2 regions of the Cobetia sp. MMG027 genome follow, and region 1 is predicted to be linked to the other one. Evidence: predicted binding sites of a transcription regulator. Region 1 holds the regulator's gene; the other holds the start of a gene.
What was found. The regulator FNR, encoded in region 1, switches genes on or off when oxygen is low (the NO sensors DNR and NnrR bind a similar motif). The targets are predictions, from matches to a motif close to TTGATNTANATCAA.
Positions count from the first base shown of each region.

Region 2: a site for FNR is predicted at 3,699-3,712, ahead of clpB (ATP-dependent chaperone ClpB). Genes of this name have one in related genera too.

Region 1 is NZ_JAQJIO010000003.1:84,055-91,768, reverse strand. Features, by position in the region: gene PJK54_RS04475 (cbb3-type cytochrome c oxidase subunit I) at 1-633, shown strand, start outside; gene PJK54_RS04470 (cbb3-type cytochrome c oxidase subunit II) at 630-1,289, shown strand; gene PJK54_RS04465 (hypothetical protein) at 1,286-1,564, shown strand; gene fnr (fumarate/nitrate reduction transcriptional regulator Fnr) at 1,921-2,670, shown strand; gene PJK54_RS04455 (fatty acid cis/trans isomerase) at 2,768-5,266, opposite strand; gene bufA2 (BufA2 family periplasmic bufferin-type metallophore) at 5,574-5,846, shown strand; gene bufB (MNIO family bufferin maturase) at 6,005-6,955, shown strand; gene PJK54_RS04440 (HvfC/BufC N-terminal domain-containing protein) at 6,952-7,714, shown strand, end outside.
Region 2 is NZ_JAQJIO010000013.1:5,609-13,322, forward strand. Features, by position in the region: gene PJK54_RS16155 (acetolactate synthase 3 large subunit) at 1-340, opposite strand, end outside; gene clpB (ATP-dependent chaperone ClpB) at 918-3,554, opposite strand; gene pgeF (peptidoglycan editing factor PgeF) at 3,882-4,661, opposite strand; gene rluD (23S rRNA pseudouridine(1911/1915/1917) synthase RluD) at 4,701-5,654, opposite strand; gene PJK54_RS16175 (outer membrane protein assembly factor BamD) at 5,761-6,552, shown strand; gene PJK54_RS16180 (NAD+ synthase) at 6,705-7,714, opposite strand, start outside.

The sequences.
Region 1 (7,714 bases):
CAGGCGCTGGGAATGGCGATGGGGCTCCTGCTGCTGGCGCCGGGACTGGCCATTCCTCTCAACGGCCTGCTGACCCTCAAGGCGGACTGGCCCTCCCTGCGCCATCATCCTCAGACCTGCCTGCTCGGCGCGGCCCTGCTCTTTCTGGCCATCAGCGTGATGGAGCATGTGGCACTGTCCATCGCCCCGCTCAACGACATGACCTTCAGCGCCGCCGGCAGCCTCTCGCCGGCCGGCACACTGGGCGTCATCGGTCTGGTCTGCGTGCTCATGCTCTACCGTCTGCGGCTGCCTGAAGCACCCTCGGCGCTGATCATGACCCACGCCTGGCTGGCCATCGCCGGCACGTTGCTCTGCATCGCTGCCAGCTGGACCACCACCCTGCTGCAAGGCAGCCTGTGGCATGCCGTAGACGCAGAGGGACAACCGCTGCACTCCCTCGCCGACGTCCTGGCGGTGGCTCGCCCGCCGATGCTGATGACGCTGGTGGGGCTGAGTTGCTGGGCACTCGGCCTGCTGCTGATGGCAGCGTATCTCCTGCGCGCCTCCCGCCGTCCCATCACGCGCCCCTCTACCCAGCGCGCTCATCACCACATCGGGGATTCACACGCTCGGGGGAGGACACCGGCATGAGACACGTACTGCTCGAACGGCATCCGGGCCTGATGGCCGCGCTCTGCGTGATGGCGGCAAGTGTCGGCGCGCTGGCCCAGTTGCTGCCTCTGGGGTTTCAGGAGGCAAGGCAAGAAGTGACACCGCTGGATGCGCTGGCGCTGGAGGGCCAGCGCCTTTACCTGCGGGAAGGCTGCCAGCAATGCCATACCCGAATGGTGCGGGATCTGCCGGGAGACCAGGCACGCCATGCAAGCCGGGACGCCGCCTCCCGCCACCTCATGGAGCGACCGGCCCTGTGGGGCAACGCTCGTCATGGCCCTGACCTGAGCCGCCTCCCGGCGGAACATGATGAGGCCTGGCAACGCCTGCACCTGTACTCGCCGCGCCACAAGGTGGCGGATTCCAGCATGCCGGCCTACCCCTGGCTGTTCGAGCACGCCCTGAGCGGCGAGGGTGTCGCCGAGCGCATGCAGGCCCTGCAGACGCTTGGCGTACCCTACCGAGACGACGAGATCCTCGCGGCGCCCGCCCGGGTACGCGGCAAGGCCGAGGCGACCGCTCTGCTGGCCTATCTTCAACAGACGGATCCCCCTCGGCACTCATCCGCGACAGCACCCGACCCGACAGGGGAGACACTCGTCACACTGACACTGACGACAGGAGCTGCACCATGAACCTGCTGGCAAACGTCGATCTGCCACTGTTCTGGCAGGCATGGATCAGCATGCTCACGCTGGGCAGCCTGGCCTTCTGCACGCTGTTGCTTGTCGGGCTTCGCTCTCGCAGCACCTCACCCGATGATGACCTGCAGGGAGATGGGCCAGGCGACGAACACCGCATTGACGGCACCCCTCAGCCGGACAGGCCGCTGCCGCTGGTCTGGAGTCTGCTGTTTCTGCTCACGCTGCTGGTCAGCATGGGGCAGATCGTCATGTCCTTGAGTGGATGATGTCACCTGGCTCTCCCGAGTCGGATGAGGCAGGGCGTCGCAACCTGCCCCTTCGGGAGGTTCTGCGTCTAGAGTCATGCAGGACATCACGACACAATCAGAATTATCTAATATAATGCGCGCGATTCACGGAGCACTTCACATCCCGCCCCACAGGACGGGAACCCGTTCTGGGAAGTGCGCCTGACAGGTATCATTGACGGACAGCACCGACAGGCAGCAGCGACTCAGTCCATGAGGATGCTGCCTCTCCGTACAGGACCATGGAATCGCCCTGTACCAGGTGTCGCACCCGGACACCCCCACCCGAAACCCGCCCCCCACGAGTTTCGGCGTAATGCCCCAGGAGAGTCACCATGACGGCCCAGACAACGGCATCCCATCGATTGCGTGCGCATGAAGCACGCTGTCAGACCTGCTCGCTCAGCTCACTGTGTCTGCCGCTGGCACTGAACATGGAAGCCATCGACCAGTTCGACTCCATCATTCGGCGCCGCGCGCCGCTCAGAAAGGGCGAGGTTCTCTTCACCCAGGGCGAGCCCTTCGACTGCGTCTTCACGGTGCGCTCGGGCAGCCTGAAACAGATCAACACCGAGAACAGTGGCACGGAGCAGCTCACCGGTTTCTTCCTGCCCAGCGAGCTGGCTGGACTGGATGCCATCGACAGCAATGCCTACCCCGGCAGCGCCGTGGCACTCGAGACCACGACCGTGTGCGAGATTCCCTTCGATCGCCTCGATGCGCTTTCCGCCCAACTGCCGGAACTGCGCACCCAGCTGTTCAAGAGCCTGAGCAAGGAGCTGCATGAGGATCGTCGGATGATGATGCTGCTGTCGCGCAAGACGGCAGATGAGCGCCTGGCCAGCTTCCTGGTCAACCTCTCTCAGCGCTTCCGTCGCCGCGGCTATTCGCCATACAGTTTCCGTCTTTCCATGTCCCGCGCCGACATCGGCAATTACCTGGGACTGGCCGTGGAAACCATCAGCCGTATCCTGACGCGTTTCCAGGCTCAGGGGCTGGTGGATATCCAGGCCCGCGAGGTCCATATCCTGCACCTGGATGGCCTGATCGAGCTGGCAGAAGGAGAGTGTCAGGGCGGTCGCTGACCCCCGTGTTGCCATCTCTCTCACCACGAAGGCCCGCCACATCCTCATGTGGCGGGCCTTCGTGTTTTCCAGACAGCGCCAGGCGGCTCGGAGACGCTCAGCGATTCTGCAGACGATTGTAATCCAGCAACCCGGCCTCGACGGGACGATCCGCATAATTGGCACGCAGCACGCTGTCCGAGAACTGCCAGAAGCGTGGATCGGTGCGCCGCACTCCGATATCGGCCATCAGCTGTCGATAGTCCGCCTCATCCTTGAGCACGGCGACCCGCCGTGCCAATCCCTGCAGCGACTCGGGTGTCAGATGCCAGAAGGCATTCGGATAATCCCCGGCCACGCCGCGCAGCACATCCAGCGTATCGCGCTCAGGACGCCGATTGGCTTCCTCGTCGAACAGACTGGTGATGTTGGCATGAGCCGAGTTGCGCAGCACGCTGAACAACTGTGGGTGCTCGCTTCCCTTCCGTTCCAGCGCAATGATGGTGACTTCCGGCAGCAGGCTGGCCGCCAGACCACTCACCTCGCTCAAGGCCTTCAATTCGCGGCGCACGGCATCATCCTCCAGCGTCTCCAGGCTACGCTCGTGGACAAGTTCCGGCGCCAGGCGCTCGCGCAGGCGGCGCATCAACCCAATGCGCGCCTTCTCCGGTGAGGAAAGCTCTCCCGGTGTCCAGACGATATCGCTCGGGGCATCAAACTGGGGCGGCTTCTTGAACAGCAGCTTTTCCAGCCCAGAATCCACATCCTGATACCAGCTGTCATGCACTGCCTGACGCTCGCCGGCAGGCAGAAGCGCCAGCAGGTTGTTCTCGCCTTCCATGCGCAGGAAGTCCATGTACAGGCGCGTGGTCAGCTGGTGGCCGAGGTTGCCATAGACATCGAAGCCGGCCACCAGCAGGTAATGGATGCGCTCAAGCATCGGGTAATCGATCACCCAGGCCGTCTTGGGCACATTGCCGACCAGCCCTTTCATCACGGCGGCATTGTCGAAGTGACGATAGACCGTCAGGGCGGCATTGGGGTTGTGATCGCCACCCTCGCCACCTTGCCAGCCGCTGCCGTCCCACAACAGCTGCATGTCCAGACGCAGATTGCCGTCCTCGTAGGCCTGCATCATCAGCTTTTGCTTGGCCTGCAGATAGGCCTGCTGCTTGCGCTCGAACTTGATCCACGAGGAGATGGGCAATGCATTGCTGCTCTGCTCGGCAGGCAGGCTGAGATTCTCGCCCTCCCGTGCCAGGGTGCGCTCGACCTGCGGCAGGCTGAACAGTGATGGATCGGTGAAACTGACCCAGAAGTGGTCATTGATGACGTCCACGGCCACCTGGCCACGACAGACCGGCCCCTTGATGAAGCCCATGATGGTGTTCTGCGATTCATCCAGCATGAAGCGGTAACGTGACTCGGCAGGGATCGCCTCGAACGTCAGGAAGGGGTTGGACGCCGTCTTGAGGTCATAGCCAGGCAGGTCATCCACCGTATAGTCCGGCGCGAGGAACAGCGACTGCCAGCGCTCCAGGCGCGCGTCACTCAGCGAATAGGGCAGATGATTCTTGGCCAGGATCGTCGAGCGCTCCTGCCATAGACGGTAATAGACGCGAGGACGCCCGGCCTCGTCATGCGGCATGACGTCACGACCATCTCCGGGATAGGCGGCGTAGGGAGCGTCATAGGGGCGGCGCGAGGAGATACGCTGGATGGGCTCGCCGGGCGGCGTACTGGAGCGCACCAGCGAGAAGAAGATCGGCCGGCCATTGGCCCCCTTCGCTTCCGGGAAATACAGGTGGGTCAGAAAGAGATGCTCGTAGATGTAGCGACTCATCAGCCGCTGCTTGAGGCTGTCACCATTGAGGAAGGCTTCCACCTGCTGAATCCGTGGCACCAGGGCCTCAGACACCGGGCGCACCTTGGTCATCGGGGAGCCCTGCGCCAACCAGTTGACCAGCGTACGGTGCTCCTCATCACTGATCTGCGGCAGCGCATACGGCATGCCCCAGTCCGGGTGATCTTCCGCGAAGGCATCATAGCGCTCGATGGGCGCGCACACCTGACTGCGATTGAGCGACAGATCGAAGCGGTCTTCCGGCAGCAGGCCTTCCTCCGTCACCGGCAGGGGTTGCTTGCGCTTCTGGCTCAGCGAGCGGAACAGCACACTGCCTTCCAGATTGGCGAGCGCCGAGTCGTTGCGCTCGTTGAGCACCGGCGAGAAGTTCATGTCACGCCATTCAGCGGTGCTGTCGGCATCCTCGAACAGTCGCGTCAGATTGGCCGCCAGCAAGCGGGTGCCGTCATAGACAGGGGCGGGATTGATACCGCGGTCGATCCCGGCCGCCGAGGACATCTTGAGCTGGCACGGGGCGTCATAGCAGCCATGGCAGACCACGCAACGCGTCTCGAGGATCGGCTTGACCTCATCTTCCCAATGCCTCCCCGCCAGACTATCGCCGGACACGACGCGATCGCGTGGCTCGGGCGTCCCGAAACGCGCATCCAGCTGATGCACGGTGACGGCGCTACATCCTCCCAGCAACAGGATGACGAGGATGCTCCAGCGCCAGCGCGGGGTATGCCACAGGCGTCGAAGGGAGTTCAGCATGCAAGGCTCCATAAGCAGAGTACGAGACCGATGGACGGATCGGCCATGAGGCAGGCGGGGCCCGCTGCACACTGCTTCGACAGAGCACAGAAGACATGACAGGCACACAGTATGCCACGAGCAGAATAGCGTCTTTCAGAGGGTTTTCGCGCTCCCGGTCAAATTCTCGAGCCGCGGTGCATCCACCTTCACGCCGGCGACGTAAGACTCAATGACCCGGCAACGAGACCTGACTGGCCGGGTGGATATCTGCATCGAACCTTGCTCAACAACCAGAAAAAACGGGCTCGCCCGAAAGGAAACCATCATGACCATGAAGAAGACCGTGACTGCCGCCACCTTTGCCGCTGCTGCCGCTGCACTGTTCTCCACCGCCGCCCTGACCTCCATGTCCGTGCAGGCGGCTGACAACGCCGTGAAGTGCTCCGGCATCAACTCCTGCAAGGGCACCTCCGAGTGCGCCACCGCCACCAGCGCCTGCAAGGGCCACAATGCCTGCAAGGGTCAGGGCTGGTCTTACACCGCAAGTGCCGAATCCTGTGTCGGCGCTGGCGGCGAAGTCATCTCCGGCAAGAGCTGAGCACTCGAGATGAGGGCACCGTCACCCAGGTAACGGTGTCGCCAGGAGTCCCTGGACGCAACGGGAGGACAGCATGCCGTCCTCCCGTTGTTGCATCAGGTCTACACTGCCAATGCAGGCACTGCCTGCCATGCCATGCCATGGAAAAGGAGTCACTCATGACGACAGCTTCCCGGAGTCACCAGCCTGCCACTGCCACCTCGGGTGCCGGTCAAGGGCTTGGGCTACGTCCTGAGTACTACCACGAGATTCTGACGACGCTGCCGGATATCGATTGGTTCGAGGCCATCAGCGAGAACTACATGGGCCCCGGATTCATCGACTCCGACGGCGTCAGTGCCGGCGGCAAGCCGCTACACTTCCTTGAGCGAGTCCGCGAGCACTACCCCATCGCCCTGCATGGCGTCTCGCTATCCATCGGTGGCAGCAATCCCATCGACACCCGCTATCTGCGCGAGCTGCGCGCACTGTGTGAGCGCATCGAACCGATGTGGGTCTCCGATCACCTGTGCTGGACCCGCACCGGCGCGCATCAATTCCATGACCTGCTGCCTCTGCCCTATACCGAGGCCACCATCACGCACCTGGCCGAGCGCATCGACCAGGTCCAGAACGCGCTCGGGCGCCAGCTATTGCTGGAAAACGTCTCCAGCTACCTGACCTGGCAGCCCGACGAGATGAGCGAATGGGAGTTTCTGGCCGAGGTCAGCCGCCGTGCCGATTGCCTGATCCTGCTCGACCTGAACAACGTCATCGTCTCCAGCCACAATCATGACTTCGATCCGCTGGCCTATCTGGATGCCATGCCGGCGGAGCGTGTCTGGCAGCACCATCTCGCCGGGCACATCAGGCAGGACGTGTCTGGCGGTGAGCTGTGCATCGACACCCACGACCAACCCGTCCCGGATGCCGTGTGGTCGCTGCATGACGCCGCACGCGAGCGCTTCGGCGATGTTGCCACCATGATCGAGCGCGATGACAACTTCCCGCCATGGTCGGAGCTGATGGAAGAATATGCCGAGCTGCGTCGCCGCAGTGGTCGCCCGCTGGCCGACGATCAACCGACCCGGACTGTCGCGGCGGCAATGAATGGGGGGCTGCACGCATGACGCATGCATCGACCACAGCGACGACAGCATCACAGTTCGATCGCCGCGCCTTGACCCAGCTTCAGGACGCCACCGCCGCCTATCTGGCCGCGCCGTCACCCGACACCCGCAGCATCGCGGCACAGGCTGTCATCAGTGATGAGCTGGCCAGTGCCGAGGAGCGCCTTGGCATCTATGCCACGGCTTACCGCCTGCGCCTGTTCGATGTCTTCGGCGGTGATTTCGAGGCCGTGCACACCTTGATTGGCGATGATGCCTTCGGCTTGCTGTGTCGCGAGTACCTCAATGCCCATCCGCCGAGCCACTACTCGATCCGCTGGGCAGGCCAGCACTTTCCGGCCTTCGTGGCCGCGCGCGAACCCCGGCGTTCGCTGGTCACCGAGATGGCGGCCTTCGAATGGGCACTGGGGCTGGCACTGGATGCCGAGGAGATCGCGCCGCTCAGCGTCGAGACCCTGCAAGGGCTCGCCCCGCAAGACTGGCCGACGCTGAGACTGGCAGCCCATCCGTCACTGCATCACTTCGCCTTTCATTTCGATACGCCGGCCATCTGGAAATCCATCGACAATGACGAGCCGCCACGTGCGCCGGTCGAGAGCGACATCCCCACGCCATGGATCGTCTGGCGTCAGCCCACCGAGGGCGCACCCGAGGTGCACTATCGCTCTCTCGAGCCATTGGAAGCGCTGGTGCTCAACGCCATTCTCTCTGCCGGTGATGACGGCCTGAGCTTCGCCTCACTGGGAGAGTTGCTGGCCC
Region 2 (7,714 bases), on a different contig from region 1:
GGAAGGCATCTTCACCGATCAGGTGGCTGGCGACCTGGCCACACAGCACGACCATGGGAATCGAGTCCATGTAGGCCGTGGCGATACCGGTCACGGCATTGGTCGCGCCGGGGCCTGAGGTGACCAGCACGACTCCGGGCTTGCCGGAAGCGCGTGCGTAGCCATCGGCTGCGTGGGTAGCAGCCTGTTCGTGGCGGACCAGAATGTGCTGGACCTTGTCCTGACGGAACAGGGCGTCATAGATGTGCAGCGCCGCTCCACCGGGATAGCCGTATATATACTCCACGCCCTCGTCATGCAGCGCGCGGGCGATCATGTCAGCGCCGGAAAGCAATTCCACTTGGTTGTTCTCCCCTGGAGGTCTCGAGTGCGTCCGGCAGCAATACGCAAGCCGGATCGAGTGCGACCTGAATGTCGCTACCGCAACAGTTGCGGCACCTGATGCCAAACCCTGGCGTCTGCGGCCCGGTTAGGGCCTGCACTCTTGTCGCATCGGTTGGATGCGGTCGGGGCTGATGGCCGATCGATACGGTTGGCGTACCCTGATCGGCATATCCTTCGACAGGCGGACAGCGACTCAGCGTCTGTCCTTCACGTGGCGCTTCGAGGGTCGCCCGAATGGCCACGCCCGCAATCAGGAATGGTCAAGAGTCCAACAGCCGCAAGGGGCTGTCAACTCAACCTTACGCCAGTGTGCGCCGCCTACGCCAAATGCCACACCGATAACGGGAAATCCGGCCATATGCGTGCGTAAAACCTCACGAATGGCATTTAATTCGCAATTTTCTGCCTCGTGATTTTCAGCATCCCTGCCGCCGGGTTGTCATTTTGCGCCCAGACGACAGACACGAAAACGCCCCACCGCAAGCGGAAGACAGACTTCCGTCACGGTGGGGCGTCACTCACGGGCGCGCGATTCAGCGCGTGAAGGTCAGCTCTCCGCCCTCTTCGCCGACCTGGATCACGTCACCGGGCACGAATTCACCGCCCAGCAGCGCCTGGGCCAGCGGGTTCTCGATACGGCTCTGGATGGCGCGCTTGAGCGGACGCGCACCGTAGACCGGATCGAAGCCTGCCTTGGCCAGCAGCGCCATCGCGGCATCGGTGATCTCGAAGCCGAGATCACGTTCGGCCAGCCGCGCCTTGAGCCGCTCGAGCTGAATGCCGGCGATGGAGGCGATCTGCGCCTGCCCCAACGCGTGGAAGACCACCACTTCATCGATGCGGTTGATCAGCTCCGGCCGGAAGTGATTGCCGACGACTTCCATGACCGCCGTCTTCATGTCGTCGTACTGGAAGGCCGCCTTGCGATCGACACTCTCTTGCGTGTCTTCCTCGTCCGCCAGCTCGCCATTGAGACCGCTCATGCGCTGGATCATCTCGGACCCCAGATTCGAGGTCATCACGATCACGGTATTGCGGAAGTCGACGGTACGCCCCTGCCCATCGGTCAGGCGGCCATCTTCCAATACCTGCAGCAGGATGTTGAAGACATCCGGATGCGCCTTCTCGACCTCATCGAGCAGCAGCACGGAGTACGGCTTGCGACGTACCGCCTCTGTCAGATAGCCACCCTCTTCATAGCCGACATATCCGGGAGGCGCGCCGATCAGGCGAGCCACCGAGTGCTTCTCCATGAACTCGGACATGTCGATGCGCACCATCGCCTCTTCGGTATCGAACAGGAAGCTGGCCAGCGACTTGCAGAGCTCCGTCTTGCCGACCCCGGTCGGGCCGAGGAACAGGAAGGAGCCGTTGGGGCGATTCGGGTCCGATAGCCCGGCGCGTGAGCGACGCACCGCATTGGCCACCGCGATCACCGCCTCGTCCTGACCGATCACCTTCTCGTGCAGCGCCTCTTCCATGCGCAGCAGCTTGTCGCGCTCGCCTTCGAGCATCTTGGAGACCGGAATGCCGGTCCAGCGCGAGACGACCTCGGCAATCTCCTCCTCGGTGACATTGGAGCGCAGCAGCACGTGGGCGGAGGTATCCGCCTCGCCTTCGCCGGCTTCGCTGATCTGCTTCTCGAGCCCCGGAATCACGCCGTACTGCAGTTCCGACATGCGGCTGAGGTCGCCGGCACGCCGCGCCTGTTCCAGATCGATGCGCGCCTGTTCCAGTTCGGCCTTGAACTGCGCTGCCCCCTGGATACTGGCCTTCTCGGCCTTCCAGACCTCATCGAGATCGGCATATTCGCGTTCCAGCTCCGCGATCTGGTCCTCAAGCGCGCCGAGACGCTTGAGTGCCGCTTCATCAGTCTCCTTCTTGAGGGCTTCACGCTCCATCTTGAGCTGGATCAGACGGCGGTCGAGACGGTCCATCTCCTCCGGCTTGGAGTCCAGCTCCATGCGGATGCGTGACGCGGCTTCATCGATCAGGTCGATCGCCTTGTCCGGCAGCTGACGGTCCGTGATGTAGCGCGATGAGAGGCGCGCGGCCGCAATGATCGCACTGTCAGTGATATCCACCCCATGGTGCACCTCGTAGCGTTCCTTCAAGCCACGCAGGATGGCGATGGTGTCCTCCTCGCTGGGCTGATCCACCTGCACCTTCTGGAAACGACGCTCCAGCGCGGCATCCTTCTCGATGTACTGGCGATACTCGTCAAGCGTGGTGGCACCGACACAGTGCAGCTCGCCACGCGCCAGCGCCGGCTTGAGCATGTTGCCGGCATCCATCGCGCCCTCGGCCTTGCCCGCGCCGACCATGGTGTGCAGCTCATCGATGAACAGGATGACCTGGCCTTCTTCCTGCGACAGCTCCTTGAGGACGGACTTGAGGCGCTCCTCGAACTCACCGCGGAACTTGGCCCCCGCCAGCAGCGAGCCCATGTCGAGAGACAGCACACGCTTGTTCTTGAGGCCTTCCGGCACCTCGCCATTGACGATACGGCTGGCCAGCCCCTCGACGATGGCGGTCTTGCCGACACCGGGCTCACCGATCAACACCGGGTTGTTCTTGGTGCGACGCTGAAGGACCTGAATCGTGCGGCGAATCTCCTCGTCACGCCCGATCACCGGGTCGAGCTTGCCGTCGCGCGCACGCTGGGTGAGGTCCATCGTGTACTTGTTGAGTGCCTCTCGATTGTTCTCGGCGTCGGCATCTCCCACCGCCTCGCCACCGCGCAGTGCATCGATGGCGGAGGTCAGGGCGGGCTTCTTGATGCCCGAGGAGGTGAACAACTTGCCGAGATCACCGCCCAGCTCCAGCGCGGCCAGCAGCGCGAGCTCGGAAGCGATGTATTGATCACCGCGTTTCTGGGCTTCGCGGTCGGCCAGATTCAGAAGCTTGCCGAGCGCCTGGGAAGGCGCGACATTTCCGTCGAACTGGGACACGGTGGGCAGGTCATCCAGTTGACGCTTGAGCCCGCTCATCAAGCTGGTAGCATCACCGCCCGCCTTGTTGACCAACGCCTTGAGACCGCCATCGCGGTCCTCCAGCAGGGCCAGCAGCAGGTGCTGGGGATGGATTTCATTGTGGCCTCGCCCGACGGCGAGCGACTGGGCATCCGCAAGCGCGTTCTGCAGCTTGCTGGTGAGTTTGTCGATGCGCATGGTGCCTTCTCCTGAGAGTCATGGCGGTACTCCTCTTCTCAGGAGCTTCGCCTGTAACATTTCGTATCTAACCCTAGAGATGGGGGGCTGGGGGGTCGCTTTCAAGGCGTGATTTGCGGCAACGCAGCATGTTGTCCGCGAAGCATGATCCAGATCAGGTTCCCCTGCAGCAGGTTGGCCCTCAGCGCCTGAAGATGTCGCCAGGGGCTTCCGCTCGACACGGAAAAGCGCCCCGCCAACCTGAGTGATCAGGTCAACGGGGCGCTTTCGTCTTTCGGCTTGCCGAGCGTCGGTGCATCGCGGCGGCAAGGTCTCCACTTCATTCTATCAGCGTAACCAGATCACCGTGGCCATTCGCCCCGTCACGCCATCATCACGGCGATGGGAGTAGAAGCGCGATTCCGAGGCGGTACAGAAGTGACCGCCACTGACATGGCCGACACCGGCACGCTCCAGCCGCAGGCGAGCCAGCTTGTAGAGGTCGCCCATGTAGTGGCCCAGCCGATAGGGGCTGGATTCGAAGGCGTCGTCGGCCTCGGGGAGATCCGCGATGAAGGCGTCACGCACCTCGGGGCCGACCTCGAACTGGGCATTGGAGATCGCCGGGCCCAGCCAGGCCATCAGCTCGCCCGGGTCATCTCCCAGGCGGGCGACAGTGGCTTCCAGCACACCTTCCACCAGACCACGCCAGCCCGCATGCGCCACCCCGACCCGCGTCCCCTGTCGATCACAGAACAGCACCGGCAGGCAGTCCGCCGTCATCACCACGCAGGCCTGCCCCGTACCGGTACTGATGCAGGCGTCAGCACGCGGTGGCACCGGCTCATGGCGCTCATCGGTGTGACAGACGTCAAAGGCATCCACCACCTGAGTCCCATGCACCTGATCCAGCCACGCCAGCGGACGACCATCATCGACCTCCGCCGCGAGCAGGTCACGCACCCGCGCGACCATCGCCGGATCATCCCCGACATGCCGCGCCGGATTGAAGCCAGCGTATGGCCCCTGACTCGGGCCACTCTCACGCGTGGTCACGAAGGCCTGCACCGGACTGGGTGCTGGCCAGTCCGGCAGAATCAGGGTCGGGCGTAGACTGTCGTCGTGCATAACCTCTCCTGGCGCGATGGGATACGCGAACCGAGCCCCTCAGCGGGCGATGTCTTCCTTGAGATAGTCGATCAAGACCAGCATGTCACCCGGCATCTCGGCGCGGAATTCGACTTCCTTGCCCGTGATCGGGTGGATGAAGGCGAGGCGACGGGCATGCAGCGCCTGACGCGGGAACTGACGCAGCAGCTCCTTGAGCGGGTCACTGGCCCCCGGCGGAAGCTTCAGACGGCCTCCGTAGACCGGGTCCCCGATCAGCGGATAGCGCTGGTGCGCCATGTGCACACGGATCTGGTGGGTACGCCCGGTTTCCAGCTTGCAGCGGATATGGGTATGACCCCGGAAGCGCTCCACCACGCGAAAATGCGTGATCGCCATCTTGCCGCTATGGGTCACGGCCTGACGCTTGCGATCCTTGGGGTGACGCCCGATGGGCGCATCCACGGTACCGCCCGCCGTCAGCACACCGGTCACGACGGCATCGTACTCGCGAGACACGGTACGCGCCTGCAGCTGCTCGACCAGGTCCGCCTGGGCAGTCAGCGACTTGGCGACCACCATCAGGCCACTGGTGTCCTTGTCGAGACGATGCACGATCCCGGCACGCGGCAGCATGGCATTACCCGGACAATGGTGCAGGATGGCGTTGAGCAGCGTGCCATCCGGATTGCCGGCCCCCGGGTGCACGACCATGCCGTGCTCCTTGTTGATGACCAGCACGTCGTCATCCTCGAAGACGATCTCGAGCTCGATGTCCTCGGGGCCATGACTGACTTCTTCTTCAAGCTCGGCGGTCAGGGCCAGACGTTCACCGCCATAGACCTTCTCGCGGGGTTTGACAGCGGCACCGTCGAGGGTCAAGGCACCGGTCTTGATCCAGTGCTTGAGGCGCTCGCGGGAATAGTCGGAGAAGATCTCGGCGCAGGCCTGATCAAGGCGCATGCCAATCATCGCCTCCGGGATCCGCTCTTCGCGGTTGATGGTGTCTGCCATATTGCTCTCTGAGGCCGTTTCGCAGGAAAGGGCCTTTGCTTTATAGTGAGTGCGGATCGGCGGATTCTAGCATGCCCGCCATGGATTGCCCGAGATGAGGAAACCGATGCGCGCCCTTCCCTTGACTGCCTTCGCCCTGGCCAGCACCTTGCTGGTCGGCTGTGCGTCCAACGAGCCGGCACCGGATCTTCAGGAGCAGGAGCTGTACCGTCAGGCTCAGGTTTCCCTGGATACCAGCCGCTTCAACTCCGCCGTGCAGCAACTTGAAGCACTGGATACTCGCTTCCCGTTCGGCAGCTATGCCGAACAGTCGCAGCTGGAGCTGATCTACGCCTACTACCAGGTGGACAACTGGGAAGCCGCACGCGCGGCGGCCAGCCGCTTCATTCGGCTGCACCCGGACCACCCGCAGGTCGATTATGCCTACTACATGCGTGGACTGGCAGCCTATAGTGCAGGGCGCTTCAGCCTGGAATCGCTGGACCTGATCGACATCTCCAAGCGGGATCTCGGTGCGACGCGGGACGCCTACGTCGACTTCGGCGAGCTGGTGCGCCGCTTCCCCAACAGCACCTACGCGGCAGATTCGCGTCAGCGCATCATCTATCTGCGCAACGTACTCGCGCGTGGCGAGCTGCAGACTGCCGATTTCTACCTGCGCAAGCAGGCCTATCTGGCCGCCGTGAAGCGTGGTGAGTGGGTGATCGAGCACTACCCTAACACTCCTGCCACCCGCGATGCGCTGGCCGTGATGGTCGAAGGCTATCTGGGCCTCGGTCTGCGCGACCGCGCCAGCGAGACGCTCAAGGTGCTGATCCAGAATGATCCGGACAACAAGCGTCTGGATGGCCGTACCTTCGAGCCGCGCTACGTGAAGGCGGATGACCTGACCGTCTGACGATCAGGCTTCCCGCCTCACCATCGAAAAGCCCGTGATCACCGATCACGGGCTTTTTTCGTGCTGTCAGCATGGCCAGAATCGTCGGACTCAGGCGCTTTCAGCGGCTTGCGCAAAGAATCCGCAATCCCTGACACCGGACATGAGTTGCCTCAGTCGCCGGCCGCCCAGCCATTGACGATCGGGTAGCGACGGTCACGCCCGAAGCCACGCGGCGTGACACGCACGCCAACCGGTGCCTGACGGCGCTTGTACTCACAGCGGTCGACGAGACGCACCACACGATAGACATCCTCTTCCTCGAAACCGGCACGGATGATCGCCTCGGCACTCATGTCACCCTCGATGTAATGGGTGAGAATCGCATCCAGGGTGTCGTAGTCCGGCAGCGAGTCGCTGTCGAGCTGGTCTTCGGCGAGCTCCGCGGACGGCGGACGCGTGATGACACGCTCCGGAATCGCCGGGCCCATGGTGTTGCGCCAGTTGGCGAGACGGAATACCCAGGTCTTGTAGACGTCCTTGAGCGCATTGTAGCCACCGACCATGTCGCCATAGAGGGTTGCGTAACCCACCGCCATCTCGCTCTTGTTGCCAGTGGTCAGCACCATCAGGCCCTTCTTGTTGGAGATGGCCATCAGCAGCACGCCACGACAGCGTGACTGCAGGTTCTCCTCGGTGGTGTCGCGCTCACTGCCGGCAAAGCTCTCCGCCAGTGTCTCGGTGAAGGCCTCGACCATCGGCGCGATGGGCATCACCTCGTAATTCACGCCCAGCAGTGTCGCCTGCTCGGCAGCGTCTTCCCTGGAGATGTCCGCGGTGTAGTGGTACGGCATCATCACCGCATGCACGCGGTCCGCGCCCAGCGCATCGACGGCAATCGCCAGCGACAGGCCGGAGTCGATGCCACCAGAGAGACCCAGCACCACGCCCTTGAAGCCGCTCTTGTTGACGTAGTCACGCAGGCCGGTGACCAGTGCACAGTAGAGCGACTCTTCCGGTGACAGCAGCTCGGCGATCTCGCCGCTCTGCGGCGCCCAGCTACCGCCTTCCTCCTTGAGGAACTGCACCGGCATCAGGCCGACATCCCACCAGGGTGCCTGCACGCAGGTATTGCCCTCGGCATCGATGGCGGCGGAGCCACCATCGAAGACCAGCTCGTCCT